3 linked regions of the Candidatus Thiodictyon syntrophicum genome follow. The protein of the gene in region 2 interacts with the protein of the main gene of each other region in a pairwise test. Links are inferred from orthologs where the notes say so. Each region holds a gene or a part of one and is shown on either strand. Other genes may lie near its edges.

Region 1 (3,996 bases), 940 kb from region 2 along the record:
CCGGGAGTCAACGACGACAGTAATTCGGCCCGGTTCTGCCACCAGAGTGCGAGCATGGTGACTACCGCGGCCAGCAAGGCGAGGCTGATCAGTCGTACCAGGATGTGACTGCTGCCGATCTCCTGCCGGGGCAGGGGACTGACCCGCAAGCCGACCGGCTCCGGGTCGGGATGGGCCGTGCGAAAGGCGGCAATCAGCGGCTCCGCGTCCAGGCCCAGCAGGCGTGCGTAGTTACGCAGGTAGCCGGTGACGAACACCGGCCCCGGTAGGTCCTGATAGCGGTCCTGTTCCAAGGCCTCGACCGTTGCGACCCGTAGATGGAGTTGGGCGGCGATGCGTTCGATCTCGATCCCGCGGGACTGGCGCTGCACGCGCAGGCGGCGCCCGGGGTTTTCGGAAAACTCGACGACATTTTGATCGTCCGAACTGACGGCTTGAATTGGATTCATCGCGAAGGGCTCATTGGAGGTCCCGAAGATGGGGCGCTAGCGGCTGCGCTCTCGGACGGAAACTGGTCGCGCAAGACCTGTTCGTAGGTCTCGGCGCCTTTGACATTGCCCAGCTTGCGCTCGGTCTTGATCGCCAACTGCAAGGCCTGGTAGGTGTCGGCGTTGGCGGTGAACACGCCCCTGAGGTAGTCGTCCAGGTAACGACGCAGGTAGGCCCTGGCCGCCTTGGCATCGTTGCGGTTCAACTCGATGGCGGCCAGCATGTACAAGGCCGGGCCGTACCTGGGGTTGGCGGTCAGGGCGCGCTGGTAGAAGGTCTCGGCCGCCGCGGCGTCACCGGCACTCATGGCGCAATTGCCGGCGTTGGTCAGCGAAAACCAGGGCGTCTTGTAAAGCGGGTTGGCGAGCGCCTTTGCGTACTGGGCCTGCGCCTCGGGATAGCGCCGCAGGGTGCAGAAAAAGCTGCCATAGGCGTCCAGCAATTCGGGGCTGCGGGGGGTGAGTTCCAGGGCGCGCTTGAAGTTTTCTTCGGCGAGCGGGGTTTCACCGATCTTCTGATAGATCAGTGCCAGCATGTAATAGCCGCCGGAGTTGCGCTGGTCCGCGGCGATCGCCTTTTCCGCGTTTTTCAGCGCCGCTTCCGTCTGCCCCAGGCGGGAGTACTCCGCGGCGATCGCGATATAGAGGTCCGCCGGGCTGTTCTCGGTCGCGTTGGGTACGTCGATCGAGCTTGGCGTACCGCGGGCCTGGTGCCGGCTGCAGGACGCACTCGCCAGGCACAGGGCACAGAGGGCGAGGACCCGCACCAGGGCGGTCACCGGTATGGCCGTGTGGTTCATCGGGCGTGGCACCGCGGCGGTTCGCCGCCGGGGGGCGGGAGGGTGGGCAGACCGACCGTAACCGGGCGTTCGCCGCGGCGGGTGCGATCCTCCACCCGGCCGACCAGTTGCCCGCAGGCGGCGGCGATCTCGTCACCGCGCGTCTTGCGGGTGAAAACCAGCAGGCCGGAGCCCATCAGGCGTTGGCGAAAGGCCTCCAACTGCGCCGGGGGGGTGGTCTTGAAGCCGCTGTCGGGAAACGGGTTGAAGGGAATCAGGTTGAGCTTGGACGGGGTGCCCTCCAATAGTCGGATCAGCTGTTTGGCGTGCTGGAGACTGTCGTTGATGCCGTCGAGCATCACATATTCCCAGGTGATCTTGCGCCGTTGATCCCCGGCGAGATAGGCGCGGCAGGCCGGCAGCAGTTCCTCCAGCGGGTACTTGCGATTGATCGGCACCAATTGGTCGCGCAGGGCGTTGTTGGGCGCATGCAGCGATACGGCCAGGGCGACGTCGCTGACCTCCCGCAACCGATAGATATTGGGCACGATGCCGGAGGTGCTCAGGGTGACCCGGAACTTGGAGAGATTGTAGGCCAGGTCGTCCTGCATGACCGCCATGGCCTTGACCACCGCCTCGAAGTTCGCGAGCGGCTCGCCCATGCCCATCATCACCACGTTCGATGGCGCCACACCCAGTTGTCGTGTCGCATGCCAGACTTGGCCGACGATCTCGCCCACCCGCAGGTTGCGATTGAATCCCTGGCGGGCCGTGGCGCAGAAGGCGCAGTCCAGCGCGCACCCGACCTGGGAGGAGACGCAGAGGGTACTGCGCCCCTCCTCGGGGATGTACACCGTCTCGATGCGCTGCCCGTCATCCAGCTCCATCACCCACTTCAGGGTGCCGTCCGCGGACGGCCGGGAGTGGATGATGCGGGGCAGGCGCAGCAGCGCGTGGTCCGCCAGTGCGGCGCGCAGGCGTTTGGGCACGTCGGTCATCGCGTCATAGTCGATGACCCCATGCTTGTGGATCCACTTGAACAGATTACGCCCGTGGAAGGTCTTGAAGCCAAGCGCGGCCACCAGGGCCTCACAATCGGTGAGGTCCAGGTCCAGCAGGTTCGGCCCCGGGGCCTGGGCTTCTTGCGGATTATCCATCGCGGGTGCGCGGTCCGGTCCGGGTCGGGGTCAGCGGGTGCGCGGGCAGAGGCCTTCCGGGAAAAAGAATGCAATTTCCACCGCCGCCGTGTCCGGGGCGTCGGAGCCGTGCACTGCGTTCTCGGTAAAGGAGTCGGCGAAGTCCGCCCGGATGGTGCCCGGGGCGGCGTTGGCCGGGTTGGTGGCGCCCATGATGTCGCGGTTCTTCGCGACCGCGTCCTCACCCTCCAGGGCCTGGACCATGACCGGCCCGGAGGTCATGAAGTCCACCAGTTCCGCGAAGAACGGCCGGCCCTGATGCACGGCATAGAAGGCCGCGGCCTGCTCCTTGCTCAGGTGCACCATGCGCGCCGCGACGATGCGCAGTCCGGCCGCCTCGAAACGGCTCAGGATGGCGCCGATGGCGTCTTTGGCGACGGCGTTGGGCTTAATGATAGAGAGGGTGCGTTCGACTGGCATGGGGGCTCCGGATCAGGTGTTTGAGGGCGCGCCCGCGGCGATAATGGGGCAAGGTCCCGGGGTCGTCCCCGGCGCGGCGCAGTGGCCGCCGCCGGTGCGGGCCGGCGCAAAGCAAGTCGCGCAGTCTACCGGCAAGGGGGATGACCGGCAATGCCGGGTGTCTGCCGACGCGCCCGCGCCGGGCGTCCCGGGCGCGCGGCAGTGCCCGGCCGCGCGCCCGGTCGGGGGGCGCAAGTCCATCCGGCCCACGAGAAATTTAACCCGCAGTAGAGGTGAGTCATGGCCTATTTCGACGTCTTCAACGGGGACGCGGACGGTATCTGTGCGTTGCGGCAACTGCGGCTCGCGCACCCGCGCGAGGCCACCCTGGTAACCGGGGTCAAGCGCGACATTGCCCTTTTGGAGCGGGTCGAGGCCGGCCCCGGGGACCGGGTCACGGTGCTCGACATCGCGCTGGACAGCAACCGTGCGGCACTGACCCGGATATTGGCCGGGGGCGCCCGGGTGCGCTACTTCGACCACCATTTCCCCGGTGAGATCCCCACCCACCCCGGGCTTGATTGTCACATCGAAACCAGTCCGGACAAGGGTACGAGCCTGTTGGTCGATGAATTCGTCGGCGGGCGTTTTCGCGCCTGGGCGGTGGTGGGCACCTACGGCGACAATTTCGATGCCGCGGCGCACCGTGCGGCGGCCCCGCTCGGGCTTGCCGCGGCCGAGCTTGCGCTCCTGCGGGAACTGGGCATCTGCATCAATTACAATGGGTACGGCGCCGCCGTGGCCGATCTGCATTGCGCCCCGGATGAGCTGTATCGCCGCCTGTGTCGCTACGCGGACCCGTTGGCGTTCATCCGCGAGGACCCGACCTTCCAGCGCTTGAGCAGCGGCTACGCGGATGATCTGGCCCGCGCGCGGGGCACCGCGCCGACACTCATGCAGGCGCGCTACCGGCTGCACATCCTACCCGACGAACCCTGGGCGCGGCGCGTCAGCGGGGTCTTCGCCAACGCGCTTGCACAGGCCGCGCCGGAGTGTGCTCATGCCCTGCTGACGCGGCTGCCGCACGGCGGCTTCCTGGTGAGCGTGCGCGCCCCGCTGACCCGCCCCGCGGGT
Region 2 (3,874 bases):
AACTGGCCCGGGGGCTCCCGGGAGCCGGGATTACCGCGGTCAAGGTGCGGGCCCGCCCGCGCGAGCGCGTCGCGCGGCGTCAGACGGCGCAACACCTGACCAGACTGACCCCCGCCGTGGTCGAGCATCTGATGGCAGCGGCCGCGCACATGGCCGATGCCGGGCTTGCCGACGTCTTCCGACGCCTGGCGGCCCGACACCAGGGGGCGCGCCCCGGCGCGCCACTCGACTAGGCGCTGCGTGCGATCAGGCAAGCGCGAGCGGCTGGGCGTAACTGATCGGCGCGTGCGTGGCGTCCTCGAACACCGCCTCCTCCCAGGCCGTCTGGTCTGCGACCAGGGCGCGTAACAGCTGGTTGTTGAGCGAATGCCCCGACTTGTGGCCCTTGAAGGCACCGATCAGGGTATGGCCCAGGAGGTAGAGGTCGCCGATCGCATCCAGGATCTTGTGCTTGACGAACTCGTCCTCATAGCGCAGGCCTTCCTCGTTCAGCACCCGGAATTCGTCCACCACCACGGCGTTGTCAAGGCTGCCGCCCAAGGCCAAGCCCTGTTGCCGCAGGGCTTCGATCTCGCGCAGGAAGCCGAAGGTGCGGGCGCGACTGACCTCTTTAACGAAGGAGGAGGTGGAGAAGTCCATGCTGGCCCGCTTGGCCCGGTCGTGAAAGGCCGGGTGGTCGAAATCGATGGAGAACTCCACGCTGAAACCGTCGTAGGGCTCGAACCGGGCGTACTTGTCGCCGTCGCGCACCTCGACCGGGCGCTTGATACGGATGAAGCGTTTGGGGCGGTTCTGCTCTTCGACCCCGGCGGACTGGATCAGGAAGACGAAGGGTCCGGCGCTGCCGTCCATGATCGGCACCTCCGGGGCGCTCACGTCCACATAGGCGTTGTCGATCCCAAGACCGGCGAAGGCCGACAGCAGGTGTTCCACCGTGGACACCCGCACCTCGCCGTTGACCAGGGTGGTGGAGAGCCGCGTATCGCCCACGTTGTGCGGGCAGGCGCGAATCTCGACCGGTTGCTCCAGGTCCACCCGCCGGAAGATGATGCCGGTGTCGGGGGCCGCCGGGCGCAGCGTGAGGTACACCTTGTCGCCGGTATGAAGGCCGACGCCGGTGGCGCGGATCACGTTCTTTAGTGTACGTTGCTTGACCATCATTCGGGCTCCCTAGTCCCAGACCGCAGCGGTCAGCCGCGGCGCCGACCATCGACACCAAGGCAAAAGCCGCGTGACGCCCGAACGATTCCGGGCTTTGGTAGAAGCTTAGGGTTTTCCCGAAACTTTATCAAGTCCTATGCGCAAGAAATCTATATCGTATTGTTTTTACTTAGTATATATCTAAAGGGATTTCCCTAGCGCCGCGCTGTTGGTCGCGTCCTTGCGGACCAATAATCTCTATTTAGGAATCACGCCGCGCCGTCCCCTGGCGGCCAACCACCGCGTCCGGCGCCGGGACCCTCCCTGGTCCCGCGGATGGCGCCCGCGATCAATCGGCCTGACGGCGCAGGAAGGCGGGGATGTCCAGATAGTCGAGATCGTTGTCCACCGCCTCGGCGGTGTTCCCGCCGGCGGTTGCCGCCTTGCGGTAGATGGCGGGGCGACGCCCGATCTCCCCATAGTCGGGGCCGGACTCGCCGTCCGCCGGGACCAGTCGCATCAGCGGCTCCTCCGGGTTCGGACGCATCGTCAGGGAGATTCGGCGCGCCCCCAGGCCGGTAGCCACGACCGTGACCCGCAGTTCATCCTCCAAGTCCGGGTCGATGACGGTCCCCAGCACCACGGTGGCGTCATCGTCGGCGAAATCCCGGACCGTGTTGCCGACCTCGTCGAACTCGCCCATGGTCAGGCTGCTGCCCGCGGTGATGTTGACCAGGATACCCTTGGCCCCGGCGAGATCGATATCCTCCAACAGGGGGCAGCGAATGGCGGCCTCCGCCGCTTCCCGCGCCCGGTCGAGGCCGACGGCGGCCCCGGTACCCATCATGGCGACCCCCATCTCCGACATCACGGTCTTCACGTCGGCGAAGTCGACGTTGATCAGACCCGGACGGGTAATCAGCTCGGCGATGCCGCGGGTGGCATTCAACAAAATATCGTTCGCCGACTTGAAGGCCCCGAGCAGGGTCATGTCCTTGCCGAGCACCGCCAGCAGCTTCTCGTTCGGGATCGTGATCAACGAGTCCACATGCTTGGCCAACTCGGCAATGCCGTCATCGGCGATGCGTCGCCGCTTGCTGCCCTCGAACGGGAAGGGCTTGGTCACCACCGCGACCGTGAGGATTCCCAACTCCTTGGCCACCTCCGCGACCACCGGGGCGGCACCGGTGCCGGTACCGCCGCCCATCCCGGCGGTGATGAACACCATGTCCGCCCCGGCCAAGGCCTCGGCGATGCGCTCGCGATCCTCCAGCGCCGCCTGCTTGCCCACCTCCGGGTTGGCACCCGCACCCAGGCCCTTGGTAATCCCGGAGCCCAGTTGCAGGATGGTCTTGACCCGCGACCCTTTGAGCGCCTGGGCATCGGTGTTGGCGCAGATGAAGTCCACCCCCTCAATGGTGGAGTCGACCATGTGATTGACCGCGTTGCCGCCGCCGCCGCCGACCCCGATCACCTTGATGACGGCGGACTGGCTATGGGTATCCATCATTTCAAACATTGCACTCTCTCCCCCGACCTGTTTATGGATTGAAAACCTGAAACCCCGCACGGCCCCATGGTGGGACCGCCCCCCGACACGGCACGGACCCTGCGATCCCATGCCGCGGGGCCGCAGGCTGCGGCCCCATCGATCCCCGAGGGGATCGCGAATTCTGCCTCGCTAGAAGTTGCCCTGGAACCAACTGCGCGTCCGTGACACGAGGCCCTTGAGTCCCCGCCCGGCAGTGAGTTCAGGACGCTTGGCAAAACGGTTCTGACCGGCGTAGATCAAGAGCCCGACGCCGGTGGCGTAGACCGGATCGCGCATGACCTCGTCCATGCCGATGACATACCGGGGAACGCCCAGGCGCACCGGCATGTGGAACACCTCCTCCGCCAGTTCGATCAAGCCCTGCATCTTCGCGCTACCGCCGGTGAGCACGACGCCCCCGGCCACCAGCTCTTTGAATCCGCTGCGATCCAGGTCCTTACGCACCAGATCGAGCAGTTCCTCATAGCGCGGCCCCACCACCTCGGCCAGCGTCTGGCGCGACAGTCGGCGCAGCGGGCGATCCCCGATGCTGGGGACCTCGATGTTGTCGGCGCCGCCGGCGAGCTGCGTCAGGGCGCAGGCGTGCTGAATCTTGATCTGTTCGGCGTGCTGAGTAGGGGTGCGCAGGGCCAAGGCGATGTCGTTGGTGACCTGATCGCCGGCGATCGGGATCACCGCCGTGTGGCGGATGGCCCCGTCGGCGAAGACCGCGATATCGGTGGTACCGCCGCCGATGTCGACCAGGCAGACGCCCAGCTCCTGCTCGTCCTCGCCCAAGACCGAATAAGAGGCGCTCAGCGGCGCGGGCATCAGGTAGTCCACCTCCAGCCCACAGCGGCCGATGCACTTGCGGATGTTCTGGGCCGCGCTCACCGCGCCCGTGACGATGAGCACCCGCGCCTCCAGCCGTACCCCGCACATCCCGATCGGCTGGCGGATACCCTCCTGGCCGTCGATGATGAATTCCTGGGGGACCAGGTGGAGCATTTGCTGGTCCGCCGGGATCGCAACCGCCCGGGCGTTGTCGAGTACCCGGTCCACGTCGGCCTGATTGACCTCGCGCTCCTTGATGGGGGTACTGCCGTTGGAAGGACGGCTGCTGATATGGTTGCCGGCGATCCCCGCGTGAACCGAGTGGATGTCGCACCCGGCCATCGCTTCCGCCGCCTCGACCGCCCGCTG
Region 3 (3,882 bases), 3.2 Mb from region 2 along the record:
GCATCGGCATCGCCCACACCGGCCCCGACTACCGCAGCGCCGACGAGGTCCTGCGCGATGCGGATATCGCCATGTACCAGGCCAAGGACCAGGGCAAGGGGCGCTTCCAGGTCTTCGACCACGGCATGCGCGAGCGCATCGTCAACCGCCTGGAGATGGAAAAGGCCCTGGGGCACGCCCTGAGCACCGATCAACTGACCCTGGTCTATCAGCCGATCGTCTCCATGGAAGGCTATCGGCTGGAGGGGTTCGAGGCCCTGGCGCGCTGGGTCCACCCCCGCTTGGGCCCGGTCCCCCCGGACCAGTTCGTCACCATGGCGGAGGAGAGCAACCTCATCATCCCCCTGGGTCGCTGGGCCTTCAGTAAGGTCTGTCGACGGCTGCGCGCCTGGCAGTCACTGATCGCGCCGGGCGCACCACTGCGCATCGCGGTGAACTTCTCGCCCCGCCAACTCTTCGACGAGGACCTGATCGACGCCATCCCGCGCATCCTGGACGATCACGGGGTGAGCGGCGAGCGCCTGGTCATCGAGGTCACCGAGACCGCCATCCTGGATGAGACCCAGGCCGCCGCCCGGGTCCTGGAGCGCCTGCGCGCACTGGGGATCCGGGTGCACCTGGACGACTTCGGCACCGGCTACTCCTCCCTGAGCCACCTGGCGGGACTGCCCATCGACGCGATCAAGATCGACCGCTCCTTCGTCAGCGAGATCGAGACCAGCGAGCGCAAGCGGGTTATGCTGCACGGGATCATCCTGCTTGCCCATCAGCTCGGCATCGCGACCATCGCCGAGGGGGTGGAGACCGCGGGCCAGGCCGGCATCCTGCTGGCCGAGGGCTGCGACTATTGCCAGGGCTACCTCGTGTCCTACCCGCTCACCGCCGCGGACGCCGCCGGGCTCTTGAGCGCCCGGGGCGAGGCGGGGGGCACCCTCACCGGGTTGGGCATGGTGCCCGCGGTCGGGGGCTGAGGAACGAACGGCAAGGTTGCGGGGTTGGCGCCGCGGCGTTACCGCGACAGTCGCGCAGCGGCGCTGTGGGAGCGACTTGCGCCGCGACGGGCCGCGCGGGGAACGCGATTTCTCTTGGTTATGTCGGCAACCGCCGTCGGCTAAAGCCTCGACCTCCGGTTGCGGACGGACCGCTACCGGCCGCAACGATGATCGAGGCCGAGCGGGACCGTCCCGGCGGCTGGTGCGCGCCGACCGGTCGCCCGACCCGCGAGGGGATTTACCGGGACGCCTTAAACCGGGAGAATCCGACCCTCAGGTTCCCGGGGCGGGGGGTGCAATGGCAGCCCCGGCCGGGTCGAGTCCGTCCCCAGCCTTCAGCCCGAGACCTCACCGTGGCCCCACTGACCGTCTTCGAGCACCCCTTGAACGAACGCGTCCGGACCTTCCTGCGTCTGGAACACCTGTTCGAGAAGGTGGACTACTTCATGCCCCAGTACGACCCCTGGGCAACCCGGGTGGCGGTGGAGGCGCTGATCGACATCACCGCCGTCACCGCGCGCTCGGATCTCAGGACCGAGATCGCCAAGGAACTGGACCGCAACCTCGCCGCCGTGGAGCGGATCGCGAGTCAGCCGGGGGTGGACCCCAACGCCCTGGAGCGGGTCTTGAAGGACCTGGAGGGGGCGCTCGCGGGCATCGTCTCGCTCACCAGCCCGATCGGCCAGACCGCACGGGAGGATGAGTTCCTCAAGGGCGTGGCCCAGCGCAGCACCATCCCCGGCGGCGCCTGCTCCTTCGACCTGCCCCAGTATCACCACTGGCTGGTCCAGTCCCCGGAGCGGCGCCAGTCGCGCCTGGACCACTGGTTGCAGGACCTGCGGCCGGCGGACGCGGCCATCCGGCTCATGCTGTCGCTCGCGCGCAGCAGCGCCACGCCGCGCCAGGTGACGGCCGTCGGGGGCTTTTTCCAAGAGGCGCTGGACCTTCAGGCGCCGGCCCAGATGGTGCGCGTGGCCCTGCCGGGGGGCAGCAGCCGCTACCCCGAGATCAGCGGGCACAAGAACCGTTTCAGCATCCGCTTCATGACCATCGAGCCGCGCCTGCGACCGACCCCGACCCCGGACGATGTCGAGTTCCGTCTCACCTGCTGCGTCTTTTGAGAGACTCTATGCCAGCCCCCACGCCCGCCCCTACGCCCACCCAGGTCCCCTGCCCCCATTGCGGACGCCCCGTCGAGTGGTCGGCCGCGTCGCCGTTTCGGCCCTTTTGCTGCAAGCGCTGCAAGCTGATCGACCTGGGCGATTGGTTGGCCGAAAACCACCGCATTCCGGACGCCGGCGAGCCCTTGGAGGAGGATCAGCCGCCCGCGGATCAGGTCTGGCCGACGCATTGAACCGCGGTCGCCGTGCGGGCGTAATCGGTCCGCATAGCGGACCCTACGGGGCGGCCCCGTAGGGTCCGCTGTGCGGACCAATGCCGTGCGGACCAGCCGGCTTTCCAGAAAACACCAACCCATCGCGCACCTTTAAGGAACTGCCCATGACCGACCTGCCCCTGCTGGTGAAGGCCTTGATCCTCGGCATCGTCGAGGGACTCACCGAGTTTCTCCCGATCTCCTCCACCGGTCACATGATCATCGTCGGCGACCTGCTCGACTACACCAATGAGCAGAGCAAGGTGTTCGAGATCGTGATCCAGTTCGCCGCCATCCTCGCGGTTTGCTGGCTCTATCGCGAACGCATCCTGCAGGTGGCCGCGGGCATGTGGCGACCGGGCCCGCAGCAGCGTTTCGCACTCAACATCCTGGTCGCCTTCATGCCGGCGGCGGTGCTCGGATTCCTGCTCCACGGGGTCATCAAGGAGTATCTCTTCAACCCGCTCAGCGTCGCCGCCGCACTGATCGTCGGCGGCCTGGTGATCCTCTGGGTGGAGCGCCGCAACCTCCCGGAAGGCTGCGCCTCAGTGGATGACATCACCTGGCAGACGGCCCTGAAGGTGGGCTTTGCACAGGCGGTGGCGATGTTCCCCGGGGTCTCGCGCGCCGGCGCCACCATCATCGGCGGGATGCTCTTCGGCCTGTCGCGCAAGACCGCGACCGAGTTGTCGTTCTTTCTCGCCATCCCCACTATGACCGCCGCCACGGTGCTCGACATCTATAAGGCGCGCGACATTCTTTCATTCGACGACGCCCCCGTCTTCGCCGTCGGCTTCGTCTCCTCATTCATCTTCGCCATGCTCGCCATCAAGGGCCTGCTGCGCTATATCTCCCACCACAACTTCAATGCCTTCGCCTGGTACCGCATCGTCTTCGGCCTGATCGTGCTCGGCACCGCCTATACCGGGCTGGTCGACTGGCACGCCTGATGCCGTGACAGGCCGGCGTCGTGCAGTGACCACGCACACGCCGCTCAACTTGTCGGCACCGCGCCCCGGGGCATACTGCCGACGATGGCGCGGCGCCTGCCCTCGCCCCATCGCCTGCCGGGTTGACGGGGGCGCCGGGGGCGGTTTCACATCGCCCATGAGCGCGGTCCCACCGGTCCGCGATAGGGTCCGCTGTGCGGACCGACGGCCTCGCAGTTATGGGTGATGACCAGCATCGACGTCCAACTGCGCAATGTCGAGCCCGAGCGCAGCGCCGCACTCACGGCCGGGGTCCGGCTCAACCTGAGTAGAATCGAGGGGGAGATCACGGCATGAACCAGCAACCGGGAACGACACCGCCCATGGAACCTATAGTCCGCGACACCCTGCGTCAACTGATCGTGCGCTACGGCCATAGCCTCTGCGACGACCCGTGCCGCTGCGAGGCGATGCTGCGCGACCTGTGCGGGCAGCACAAGCGCGAGGTCTTCATCCTCGTCAGCGCCCTGAGACAGCGAGTCGCGGCTGATCTGCTCGGCGGCAGCGGCGGGTTGCCGACGCCGCT

The links.
Region 1: the proteins of ftsZ (region 2) and rlmN interact in binary tests that used the Escherichia coli proteins (3 or more experiments, as listed by UniProt). The link is inferred for Candidatus Thiodictyon syntrophicum from one-to-one orthologs.
Region 3: the proteins of ftsZ (region 2) and zapD interact in binary tests that used the Escherichia coli proteins (3 or more experiments, as listed by UniProt). The link is inferred for Candidatus Thiodictyon syntrophicum from one-to-one orthologs.

The regions. Positions count from the first base shown.
Region 1 is NZ_CP020370.1:1,762,950-1,766,945, forward strand. Bases 355-3,315 are described here. They hold rlmN (dual-specificity RNA methyltransferase RlmN), read right to left. Parts: upstream 2,425-3,315; coding sequence 1,285-2,424; downstream 355-1,284. Other genes in these bases: THSYN_RS07630 (RodZ domain-containing protein), read right to left, coding at 355-449; pilW (type IV pilus biogenesis/stability protein PilW), read right to left, coding at 446-1,288; ndk (nucleoside-diphosphate kinase), read right to left, coding at 2,455-2,883; THSYN_RS07650 (acetyltransferase), read left to right, coding at 3,163-3,315. Outside these bases: more of THSYN_RS07630, read right to left, coding at 1-354; more of THSYN_RS07650, read left to right, coding at 3,316-3,996.
Region 2 is NZ_CP020370.1:823,262-827,135, reverse strand. What follows is about bases 575-3,413. They hold ftsZ (cell division protein FtsZ), read right to left. Parts: upstream 2,660-3,413; coding sequence 1,490-2,659; downstream 575-1,489. Other genes in these bases: ftsA (cell division protein FtsA), read right to left, coding at 2,822-3,413; lpxC (UDP-3-O-acyl-N-acetylglucosamine deacetylase), read right to left, coding at 575-1,158. In the rest of the region: THSYN_RS03595 (DciA family protein), read left to right, coding at 1-233; more of lpxC, read right to left, coding at 247-574; more of ftsA, read right to left, coding at 3,414-3,874. UniProt on the Escherichia coli protein: Essential cell division protein that forms a contractile ring structure (Z ring) at the future cell division site. The regulation of the ring assembly controls the timing and the location of cell division.
Region 3 is NZ_CP020370.1:4,014,169-4,018,050, forward strand. What follows is about bases 383-3,229. They hold zapD (cell division protein ZapD), read left to right. Parts: upstream 383-1,345; coding sequence 1,346-2,113; downstream 2,114-3,229. Other genes in these bases: THSYN_RS16855 (bifunctional diguanylate cyclase/phosphodiesterase), read left to right, coding at 383-971; yacG (DNA gyrase inhibitor YacG), read left to right, coding at 2,122-2,346; THSYN_RS16870 (undecaprenyl-diphosphate phosphatase), read left to right, coding at 2,493-3,229. Also shown: more of THSYN_RS16855, read left to right, coding at 1-382; more of THSYN_RS16870, read left to right, coding at 3,230-3,317; THSYN_RS16875 (formylglycine-generating enzyme family protein), read left to right, coding at 3,650-3,882. UniProt on the Escherichia coli protein: Cell division factor that enhances FtsZ-ring assembly. Directly interacts with FtsZ and promotes bundling of FtsZ protofilaments, with a reduction in FtsZ GTPase activity.